DNA from 2 places in the Paenibacillus sp. FSL F4-0125 genome. Region 1 is predicted to be linked to the other one. Evidence: a T-box and tRNA genes for the amino acid it is inferred to sense, from the RefSeq annotation. Region 1 holds a T-box; the other holds one or more tRNA genes.
What was found. The T-box of region 1 lies ahead of metG (methionine--tRNA ligase). A T-box ahead of a tRNA ligase gene usually reads a tRNA of that ligase, here a tRNA-Met.
Positions count from the first base shown of each region.

Region 2: it encodes a tRNA-Met, which carries the amino acid that the T-box ahead of metG (methionine--tRNA ligase) is inferred to sense. The anticodon was not compared.

Region 1 is NZ_JBBOZJ010000001.1:4,012,208-4,018,225, reverse strand. Features, by position in the region: gene htpG (molecular chaperone HtpG) at 1-1,855, shown strand, start outside; gene NST74_RS17760 (DUF4362 domain-containing protein) at 1,917-2,381, opposite strand; T-box leader at 2,507-2,768, shown strand; gene metG (methionine--tRNA ligase) at 2,813-4,456, shown strand; gene NST74_RS17750 (LysR family transcriptional regulator) at 4,453-5,322, opposite strand; gene NST74_RS17745 (ABC transporter ATP-binding protein) at 5,473-6,018, shown strand, end outside.
Region 2 is NZ_JBBOZJ010000001.1:4,946,177-4,952,194, forward strand. Features, by position in the region: gene NST74_RS22045 (RNA polymerase sigma factor) at 1-8, shown strand, start outside; gene NST74_RS22050 (hypothetical protein) at 5-994, shown strand; gene NST74_RS22055 (hypothetical protein) at 1,278-1,625, shown strand; gene NST74_RS22060 (DUF3189 family protein) at 1,856-2,368, opposite strand; tRNA gene NST74_RS22065 (tRNA-Ile) at 2,678-2,751, opposite strand; tRNA gene NST74_RS22070 (tRNA-Met) at 2,796-2,872, opposite strand; gene NST74_RS22075 (hypothetical protein) at 2,955-3,119, opposite strand; gene NST74_RS22080 (ABC transporter substrate-binding protein) at 3,232-4,719, opposite strand; gene pyrE (orotate phosphoribosyltransferase) at 5,288-5,926, opposite strand; gene pyrF (orotidine-5'-phosphate decarboxylase) at 5,923-6,018, opposite strand, start outside.

The DNA of each region.
Region 1 (6,018 bases):
ATCGAAAAGATTGCTGGAAATGATGATTAACTCCATTTATACACAACGGGAAATTTTCCTGCGCGAGCTAATTTCCAATGCAAGTGATGCGATTGATAAGATCTATTACAAAGCATTATCTGACGAAAGCCTGGTCTTCAATAAAGAAGATTATTATATTAAAGTGACTGCCGATAAGGCGAACAGAACTCTGACGATCTCCGATACTGGTATCGGTATGACGCAAGAGGAACTGGAGAATAACCTGGGAACGATCGCGAAGAGCGGATCTCTTGCTTTTAAGAAAGAGAATGAAGCTAAAGATGGTCATAATATCATCGGACAGTTCGGTGTTGGCTTCTATGCTGCTTTTATGGTGGCAGATGATGTAACGGTGATCAGTAAGGCTCTAGGCAGCGAGGAAGCGTTTAAATGGGAGTCTAAGGGCGCTGACGGCTATACTATCGAGTCTGTCGAGAAGGATTCTGTGGGTACTGATGTAATTTTGAAAATTAAAGACAATACTGAAGAAGACCAATATGATGAATATTTGGAAGAATACCGCCTGAAATCCATCATTAAAAAATACTCCGACTTCATCCGTTTCCCAATCAAGATGGACGTGAAGGAGTCAAAGCCAAAAGAAGGTACGGAGAACGAGTTCGAAGAAGTAATTCAAGAACAAACCGTGAACAGCATGGTTCCAATCTGGCGTAAGAACAAAAGCGAGCTGACTACGGAAGATTACGATAACTTCTATGCAGAAAAGCGTTACGGCTTCGACAAGCCGCTTAAACATATTCATATCAGTGCCGATGGTGCTGTAGTGTACAATGCGATTTTGTTCATCCCAGAAAATACACCGTTTGACTATTACACAAAGGAATATGAAAAAGGTCTTGAGCTGTATTCCAACGGTGTGTTAATCATGAACAAATGTGCGGATCTCTTGCCTGATTACTTCAGTTTTGTAAAAGGTATGGTGGATTCAGAGGATCTTTCCTTGAACATCTCCAGAGAGATGCTCCAGCATGACCGTCAGCTGACTTTGATTGCTAAGAACATTAAGAATAAAGTGAAGAGCCAACTGCAAAGCTTGCTGAAGGATGAAAGAGAGAAGTATGAGCAGTTCTATAATGCTTTTGGCAGACAGCTTAAGTTTGGTGTGTACAACGATTATGGTATGCACAAAGATACCCTTCAAGATCTGCTGATGTTCTACTCCTCCAAGGAGAAAAAGCTGGTAACGCTGGACGAATACGTGTCTAGAATGCCAGAAGATCAGAAGTACATCTACTATGCTTCCGGAGAGTCGATCGACAGAATCGAGAAACTCCCGCAAACTGAGCTTGTTTCGGATAAAGGATATGAAATTCTCTACTTCACTGATGATATTGATGAATTTGCAATCAAGATGATCATGTCTTATAAGGAAAAAGAATTTAAGTCTGTATCCAGCGGAGATCTTGGTATTGAAGCTGACGAAGCGGACAAGCCAACGGAAGCGGAAGAGAACGAAAACAAGGAGCTTTTTGAAGCGATGAAGGACATCCTGTCCGGCAAAGTGAAAAATGTTAAAGCCTCCAAACGTTTGAAGACTCATCCGGTATGTCTCTCTGCTGAAGGCGAACTGACCATCGAGATGGAAAAAATCTTGAAATCGATGCCGAATGGCCAAGAGGTTCAAGCGGACAAGGTACTCGAAATCAACATTCATCACGAAGTGTTCCAATCCTTGAAGGCGGCAGCAGAGAACGACAAAGAAAAGCTCGGTTTATACACGAACCTGCTGTACAACCAAGCCCTGTTGATCGAAGGTCTACAGGTTAGTGATCCTGTTCAATTCACCAATGATATTTGCAAAATCATGAAATAATATGAAGTACAGAGACCATCCAATTGTATTATGATTGGGTGGTCTTTTTTATTTCAGTATTTCATTTTGTTGTGCGAAAAAGATAGTAATCAATTTCAGAATCATTATTTGTGCAACCGCTGATCGAATAGATAATTTCACCTTGTGTGCTTTTTTTACTCGTCACTTCGGAGCAGGTATCGGTTCTGACACCTGTGTTGCTTCCACCGAATGCATCATTAGAAGTATCATAGCTGTAATTAATTATGCTGCCATCAAACTTCAAATCCTTAAATATGGGATCACCTTCATCTGTGTAACTTGTAACGCGTATATTGTCTGCTTTTTTGCTGGAGAGATTAGTTATAAATTGCTCGAATTTTTCTAGGTTGTACACTTTTTCAAATGAAACAATATCCCCTCTACGGATGGCTTCTTTGGAAGTATAGGGTTCACTTTTGGGAACAGAATTAACTTTACTATCGGAACAACCCCATACTCCTGTTAGTAAAAGAATAGAGAGTACAAGTAAATTTACTTTTTTCACTGAGGGACCTCCTTGTAACTTATTTATATAAAAGACGGAGATTAACTGGAAAAGTTACAGTGAGCTTGATGTTTCGCATTGACAATAAACAACAAATTGAGTATTATTTCCTGTAACTTGAATATGTAAAAGCAAAGAAGAGAAAGAGTACCACGGCAATTCTTTCTACAGAGAGCTCCGGTCGCTGAAAAGGAGTAAAGAAAAACCTTGGGAATATGGTCTCAGAGCTGCGCATCGAAACCTTTTGGGTTGTAGGCTGCGCCGGAACCTGCATCCGTTACAGTGCTAGGGTATAAACGTTTATTAACGTCGTACCTGAAGAGGTAAATGTCATGAGGCATTTATAAAATTAGGTGGTAACACGTGAGTAGAACTCTCGTCCTTTGTGGATGGGAGTTTTTTTGTTGTCTAAAAAAAGGAGGAGAAGGTTAATGAGTAATGTGTTTATAGGCGGAGCTTGGCCGTATGCGAATGGATCTTTACATCTTGGAAGATTATCAAGTGTGTTGCCTGGGGATGTGCTGGCACGCTATTTTCGCAGCAAGGGGGATAACGTTTTATATGTGTCGGGGAGCGATTGTCATGGCACACCTGTAGCGGTTCAGGCTGCTAATGAAGGGATCACACCCGAAGCTTTTGCAAGTCGATACCACGAAGAGTTTCTGAAGTGTTTTGAACAGCTGGGATTTAGTTATGATCTATATACTCGAACGGATCAACAGCAGCATCATAAGGTCGTGCAAGAGTTGTTTGCGAAGCTGCTAGAGAATGGTCATTTATATAAAAAAACCATTGCGCAATGTTACTGTGAGGCGGATCAGCGCTTTTTACCAGATAGATTCGTGGAAGGGACTTGTCCGGTATGTGGACAGCGGGCGCGTGGAGATCAATGCGATTATTGTTCTACGATTCTAGACCCTGCCGATTTATTGGACAGAGTCTGTAAATTATGTGGGAATACACCGACAGAACGGCCGACAGAACATTTTTATCTTAGCTTATCTAAATTTCAATCTGAATTAACGGATTATGTAGACGTAGCAGTACACTGGAGAGAAAATGCAATAAAACTGACCAAACGATATTTAAAGGAGAAGCTTCAGGATCGGGCAGTAACCAGAGACTTATCTTGGGGTGTAAATGTTCCCGTAGCTGGATTTGAAGATAAGAAGATTTATGTCTGGGTTGAGGCGGTAAGTGGTTATTTATCAGCCAGCAAGCAGTGGGCCGTTCAATCTGGGGGGGGCTGGGAGGAATTTTGGTCAGAGGAAAATGAGGATATTACCGCTTATTATGTGCATGGTAAAGACAATATTCCTTTTCATACCTTGATATGGCCAGCCGTCTTATTAGGAGCAAAAGAGCTACATTTACCGGACCGGATTATATCTAGCGAATATTTAACCCTTGAAGGGCAGAAGTTCTCCACTAGCCGTAATTGGGCGGTCTGGGTACCTGATATTCTAGAAAGGTATCATCCTGACTCTATTCGTTATTTTTTAATCGCCAACGGGCCTGAGAAGCGGGATACGGATTTTTCCTGGAGAGAGTTTATTTATAGTCATAATGGTGAGCTGCTTGGAGCATTTGGTAACTTTGTGAATCGTTCATTGGCTTTTGTGGATAAGTTTTATGAAGGGAAAGTGCCGAATGGAGGATTAGATCAGGGGTGGAGGGACAACATTGATCTCTTGTATCTGGAGTCAGGGCGCCTAATTGAAGCGGGAGATTTAAAGGATGCGCTGGAGTATATTTTCTCTTATGTACGTAAGGCAAATCAATATTTTGATCGGCAAAAGCCTTGGATTCAGGTAAAAGAGGATCGGGAAGCCTGTGATTCTACAATATTTACTTGCGTGCAGATTATCGCTAATTTGGCGAGTTTGCTGCATCCGTTTCTACCTTTTTCTTGTGAGAAGATCAGGGGGTTCTTATCGCTTGAACAACCGAATTGGCAGCCCTGCGCAGTTCCCCCTTATCAACAAATAACTGATTTACAATTGTTGTTTGAACGAATTGATATTAGTCGTATTAAAGAAGAAGAGGAAAGACTCATTCAACAACAAGTGAATTAACCATTCTTGAAGCTCTCAATAAACTTAGAAGCCAATGATGATAAGTATTTATCCTTGATCCAGACGGCGGCGACACGCGTGCGAAGCGATTCACTACTGATTTCTTTATAGATTAAATTACGATTACTCGTTAATTCGAAAGCGGATTTGGGGATGATTCCAATGCCAAGACCAGCGTTTGCCCAGAGCAGTGTTGTTCGCGCATCATCATTCATGCAGAAAATTAGCGGATCAAAGCCGTTCTCAAGACAGGTTTCCCGGATAAGCTGCTCAAAACGGCGGTAGATAATGAGCGGCTTATCTTTTAACTCACCGATCTCAGCGAAGTTTTCATCTGTTTTCCAGTCATACTCTGGAGTCATTACGGCAATCATAGGCTCAGCCTGTGTGTAAAGACATTCTAAATTTGTAGCATTAAAGGGTGTCCGGACAATGCCAATCTCGACAATACCCTTGTTCAAAAGGTCGATGATTCTGAAGGTATTCCCTTCATGGATTTCAAATTTAACGCCTTTATAAGTTTTGTGGAACTCACAAAGTCGATCTTGGAGCAGGGTCGCTCCTGAGGAAGACACCGTACCAATGGCGAGCGTTCCTTTTAAGCCTTTGACAAAATCATTGAGCTCTCGGGCAGTGGAATCAGCCAGCTCCAGAATTTGTTGAGCCCGGTCACGCAAAATGGCTCCTGCTTCGGTAAGCTGCACACTGCGCGGACCTCGATCTACAAGCTTGACGCCTAGTTCTTCCTCAAGCAGCTTAAGCTGCTGACTGAGCGGAGGCTGGGCCATTTGCAGCTTTCTGGCCGCGGAAGTAATCTGCCCTTCCTCAGCGATAGCCATAAAATATTTAAGTTGTCTAATATCCATAAAAGAATCCTCCGAAATTGAGATATGTTTATCGTATGGGAGCGATACGAATCAAATATTATTAATATGTGAGTAGATATGCCATAATCATAACTGTTATTATACATATTTCAAATGCTTAAATACTTCTTATGTTGGGTGTGGATGACGTTGTTCAAAATTGCAGTTTATTTAAAATCGTACAAAAAAGAAGCCATCATCGGTCCAATCTTTAAGCTGATGGAAGCGATTCTGGAGCTGATTCTGCCAACCATTGTCGCATTAATCATCAATAATGGGGTAGGAAATCATGACAGTGCTTATGTATACCGCATGGGTGGCTTGATGGTGCTGATGTCTCTACTTGGCTTCGGCTGCTCTATGGTATGTCAATACTATGCGGCACGAGCATCTCAGGGATTCGGCACGACGCTTCGTAATAAAATGTTCAATCATATTACATCCTTATCGTACGCTGAGCTGGATACGTTCGGTACGCCTACGCTGATTAACCGGATTACTAATGATGTAAACCAGCTGCAGATTGCTGTTGCCATGCTGATTCGCCTGGTTATTCGTGCGCCGTTTATCTGCATCGGAGCTATCATAATGTCGATGATCTTGGATTTTAGGTTATCGCTGATCCTAATAGCGGCAACGCCGATTTTTGGGATTATTTTATATTTCATTATCACTCGAAGCGCTCCTTTGTATCGA
Region 2 (6,018 bases), 930 kb from region 1:
CACAATGAAGGAAGATCAGTTTCGAACATTATATACGAAAGCGGTGGATTCTATGAAACCAGGTGAAGAGATGAAAAAAAAATTGATCGACAAACTGGTGCACCAGCAGGAGCGGAAACGTCCACGCAAAACGGTTTATATCGCGGCAAGTATCGTGCTTGCTGCCGGAATCGGCTTGGCTGCACCGAATATATGGCAGCAGTTGAACGGTCAGAGCACCCAAGGACAGATTGCTCAAGTAACTCCGGGCCCAGGTGATGCAGGCAATCCTAGCACAGATACGTCCAGAAGCATTATCATCCCCAAGCTGGAACTGCCGGATACCAAGTCTGGCGTTAAGGCAGATATGATCGCTCTAGTCGTGTATAAAGATAATATTTATACACAGTCTGCAACTCGCATCGACGCCTCCGACGCTGCCGCTCTGCGCGATGACAAGCTGGGACGGACTACAGGTGGCATCGATGAATGGAGCGGTAAAGACAAATATATTGAGCTAGCTTCTAACATCGGAGAGACGGATATCTATTCTGTGAAGGGATATGATTCCAATTTCCTGATTATGTCCTATTCGGAAATCAACGGCGAGGTATTCGCCGAACTGTATGAACATACGAACGGCATCACCGTAAACAGCGGTACTGATCTGTTCGGCAAGCTAAATCTTGAGGGCAGAATTACTTCAGCTCAGTGGGAAAGCTTCGACAGCTGGAACAATGGACTACAGAAGTACACACCGCTTGCTGTCGACGAGGCGTTTAGCGGCTTCCTGACGGCACTCAACGCGGCTAAACCACTGGCAGCAGAGCCACTTATCGAGCAAGGCATCTACGACAGCGAAGAGCGTAAGATCATCTATCTACAGTTGGAAGACAACGCCCGGGTAGAGCTGACGCTGTTCGGTCAAGGACTTGTACGTTACGGTCAGGCACCGGTATTCTTCGAAGTCGAATCTGAGGCATTCCAGAAGCTCTGGGATAGTATGAAACTATAGGGATGTTGGTCGGAAACCCAGCATACAGCGATCGAGACAACGATTACGACAACGTTACGGGCGCTATACCCATTAGAGAAGTCTAGCTGGATACGCAAAAAGGGCACTGCTTCCAAACCATTTCATGGCTTTGCGACAGCGTCCTTTTTGTATTGGTTATATGGTTTGCATTGCACCATGCCAGAATATCAGATTCTAAATAAAAATCCATATATCGCCAAAAGTTTTCGTGTAGTAGAATGATTTTGTCGATTAATATATGTGTTTAAGAAGGAGTGATTAGATGGGTGCAAAAAATAAAGTTATAGCTGGTGACTATGAAGGTAAAGTAATAATGTCTACTCTTGGAATTGTAAATTTGCAAACTGGTTTTTTAAAAACAATCACAATAGACAAAAACACTGTAGAGGATTATGAGATAATGGACGAAACTCATTCCAAAAGTGCTGTGAGTGCTGTAGGAAGAGGATTAGTGGGAGGATTTCTACTCGGACCGGTTGGTTTGCTTGCTGGCCTTTCAGCTAAGAGCAAAGGGGTTCATATCATTGCAGTTCAGTTCAAGGATGGAAAGAAGAGTTTAATAGAGATAGACGAAAAAATTTACAAAGCTTTTTTGAAGAATTGTTTTTAGAGAGAGTACATAGTGTAAAAGAGCCGTTGTAGGTTACTCCTATGATGGCTCTTTTACATGTTCAATATTGCTATGACATCGGGACTCAAAAAAGGAACGCCCACCATGGACGCTCCTTGTATTTCTTATTCGTCTACTCTACAACATTCTAGCTAGTTACGCATTTACACTTTCCGTAGCACTTTCATCAAATCAATGTCAGATTTCTATTTGGGATTTACCTTAAATTATTACTTATAGATTTCATTTGCTAAAATAATAACTTGTTCCTCATTGGAGGACTTCCCTATTTGTTTCGTATTTTCAACCAATCGAAAAATATTATCACAACATTGCTTAGCACCCATTACCAATAAAGGAACACCAATAAAATCAATTGATAATCCTCTTGAGAAGAACCCTCCGATTGACATCAGGATGGGCACCGTAGGTGAAGTATTAGAGAATATTATTTTTTCTTCAAAATGATGTCTACTTTCAAGTAATAAACTAAGGTCTCTTAAGGCTGGGACTACAAGTTTTGATGACTTTCTACCAATTGTATAAACAGAGTCTCCATTTTCATCAATTCCGTGAAAAATAATCTTACCAGAATCATTTTTCGTTAACTTATTGAAAAATTTAACATTCAATATTTCCTCTGTAGTTAATTTTCGCTCAGACTGAGTAATTTGTTTCAAATGATAAGCTGCTGCTAAAGATGTTGTATGTGTCCCACCATAGTCATTATAGATATAAATCATAATATCATCCTTCATATTTTTTCTATTATGATTATATCCATTGTTTTATGATGTGATTCGTTTAATTAATTTCAGACCCTAACTGCACATTAAGGAGGTATGCATGCAGCAAAGCAATGACTGATGCTGAAAAAGGATTGGATCTAAAGCAGATTGTGTTTTCATTGGCACTTTATAGTGGAGTGAGACGTGGTGTGATCCTTGACCTTCGCTAGTATGACATCGACTTTAAAAAGAAACAGCACAAGTCGACTATTTCTATATTTATAGACAGCAAAAAACCCTTACAAAGTAAGGGTTTTCTCTAAGTGGGCCCTGAGGGACTCGAACCCCCGACCAATCGGTTATGAGCCGACCGCTCTAACCAACTGAGCTAAGGGCCCGGATCTAAAAATATCCGAATGTACAATTGCTGTTGTAAATAAATTGGTTGCGGGGGCAGGATTTGAACCTGCGGCCTTCGGGTTATGAGCCCGACGAGCTACCGGGCTGCTCCACCCCGCGTCAGAAAAAATATTCAAACAGCGACAATAAATAATATACATTACAAATTGGGTCTACGTCAAGGAAGAATTTATAAAAGTTCTTAAGGCAGAAATCTAACTCCGTACCTTCCCTTACGGGATCGATAAATTTCTACAAAACGCGGGTCATGATAACCGTAAATCCAGCCATCTTGCTCCAATCTTTTAGCCAAACAACCTGCTTGAAATCTGGTCCTGAACAGTTTCGCGAAGTATATCCAATTCATGATGCCCTCTTCTCCTTTTCGCAAATTTATGATACACCGCTCTGAACTTATCATGCCCAAGTTCCACAAAATAAGCCACCAGAAAACTGGTGGCTTAGGGCATATTCCAGAGTCATTCACCGATCGAGTCGAAATAGACCGTAGGATCTTTTTCAAGTGTATCCAGCATGGTATTCCCTTGCTTCTCCCAAGCTTTGAGTGCATTCTCGACGGTTTTCTTACCCTGATAAACATCAATGAATAATTGACGTCCAACATCACTAATTCGGCTAACCCCAGGCTTCTGCATCTGTAAACTAATCAATAAAGGATCCGTTGCAGGTAATGGTCGGAGCGTATAAAAAGCTTCCAAGTTTACAGAAGGGGTCTGGGCGGTAATATAATCCTTGCGGGAAGTCAGTTCACTCTTGTTATGGGCTTTAATTTTCGCAACCTCATTACTGTTGACGAACTTAATCAAATCCCAAGCATCTTCTTTATTAGTAGCCGTAGAACTAATAGCCATCATATTCCCAAGCCATGTTCCAATGGCAACACCAGGCTTCTCTTGATAAGTGGGTACAGTAACCACACCCCATTTGAAAGGATGGTAATTCTTGATCTTAGCAGCATTACGCTCCACTACCGCCAGATCATTGAGATAGCCGTATTCCCCAACGACCATTGCCGCTTTTCCTGCGAGGAATAAATCCCCTTGGATTGGACTATAGCTATCCCCTTCTGTTCCTGCAAAATCCAACCCATTTAACCCAGGTACAATTTGCTTTTTAACCAACTGACTGTAAGTAGTCCAAGCCTGATGCCACTGTGTAGTATTTACAGTCATATGCTGACCTTTATTATCGTACATTGTAAGTTCTAGCGGTGCGACATAGCTCTGCATATCCCAGAATGGATCACTTAAGTAACGGTTCATCGAGAACCCATATATCTGAGTTTCTTTATTTGTTGATCTCTTCGTCACCTTATCTGCCAGCGTAAACAATTCATTCCAAGTCATCTTGTCCGTTGGGTAGCCGACACCAGCAGCATCAAAGATTCCCTTATTATAAAAAAGCGCACTAGATGAGAAGGTCGGCGCCAACGCAAAAAGACTTCCTCTTCCTAGCTCACGAACTCCATTCAGCGTTGTAGGCGCCATATTGCTTAAATCATACTGATCACGCGCTATAAGCGGCTCCAGCGATTGGACAAGATTATGATCTACCAAACTCTTCACTAATGCGCTATCACCGACAATCACATCAACAGGCTTATCCCCGCCCATAATCGCACGGATATTTTCTAAATTATCAGAGCTTGTGTCTGGGGAGGTATTAATGTACCGAAGCTCATTCGTATCTATAGCCGGTATAATCTCCAACTTGATCTCTGGATGCTGCAATTCATACATATCCGTAAACTGTTGACGAAAAAAAGAATCGTCCTCCCCAGACCATAGACTCCCAATACGCAATACACGCTGCTCCGTTGAAGCCTTAGAAGGCTCAGCCCAAGCTGTATTCCACCCATCTGATATTAGTGGTAGTAACAGCGCAGCGCATACTCCAAGGCTTAACCAGCGGCGCCACAGTCGTTTATTGTTGTTTATATGATTCATTATTGTATCCTCCTATAAAATACTTGATCCTTCTACAACTTATGGATAAATAATCCATAATGCTAGTAACAGTATAAAGCTTTAATCCGGAGGGGAAGTTACAGGTCGTTTAAAGTTATACTACGATTTCTTCATATTATTCCTATAAAAATGTTACTAGGAGGTTTCAAAAGGTGCCGTTACCTGCACAATTCCACCCTCTGCGACTGGATAGTTGCACTTTCTGCATCTATTAGTGGTGATTAAGTTCTGTTTCTACTTTTAAGTGCACTCTATGCAGTTAAAACACGTTACTAAGAGCTTCCGGCGAATAACTAGCTGATTATAATTGCATAAAGTGCAACTATAGTGCCCGTTCCACTAAGGGAAGTTAGTTTAAGTGCACGAAGTACAACTATTGGTGTCTGAGATGAAGGAGCGATATAAGTGTCAAGACATAGAACAACTGTGCATTGAGCTACTGTGACATAGATCAACGGTATGCAGAGCATCTGTGCAGTTAAAAAAAGCCCCCCACTAAAAAGTGAGAGGCTCGCCAAAACAAAACTATACTCAATTTTTTTAAAAATTAAACACCAAACGATGACGGATCTTTTCTCCAAGACTTCAGTACTTCTACGTCTGTCGATTCAATTTTGCCTTGTGCAAGAGCCACATCAATCAATGTGCTGTAATTGGACAAGCTTTGTAATGGCATTTCAGCTGCAGCAAAAGCATCCACTGCACGATCCAGCTCATAGCTGAAGATTGCAAGTACTGCTAATACTTCTGCGCCTGCTTCTTGCACGGCCTGAGCGGCTTTAATGGAGCTTCCGCCAGTGGAGATCAAATCTTCAATAACAACTACCTTTTGTCCCGGCTTAATCAGTCCTTCGATCTGATTCTGTTTACCGTGGCCTTTAGCTTTATCACGGATATAAGCCATTGGCAGATTAAGTTTATCTGCTACCCAAGCCGCGTGTGGAATACCTGCGGTTGCTGTACCTGCAATCACTTCAGCGTCTGGATACTCGCTCTTAATAAGCTGAGCGAAGGCATCTGCAATATAGCTGCGAACTTCTGGATAGGCCATAGTCAGACGGTTGTCGCAATAGATCGGCGATTTGATACCAGAGGTCCATGTAAAAGGCTCCTGAGGACGCAGTGCTACTGCTCCAATCTCCAACAGATAACTTGCTACTTGTTCGCTTCTATTTAATGTGCTCATGCTAGGGTCATCTCCTCAATAATGTTTAGTGCTGCTTGACGTGGATCTGGTGAAGCTGTAATCGGCCGTCCTACAACAAGGTAGTGGCTACC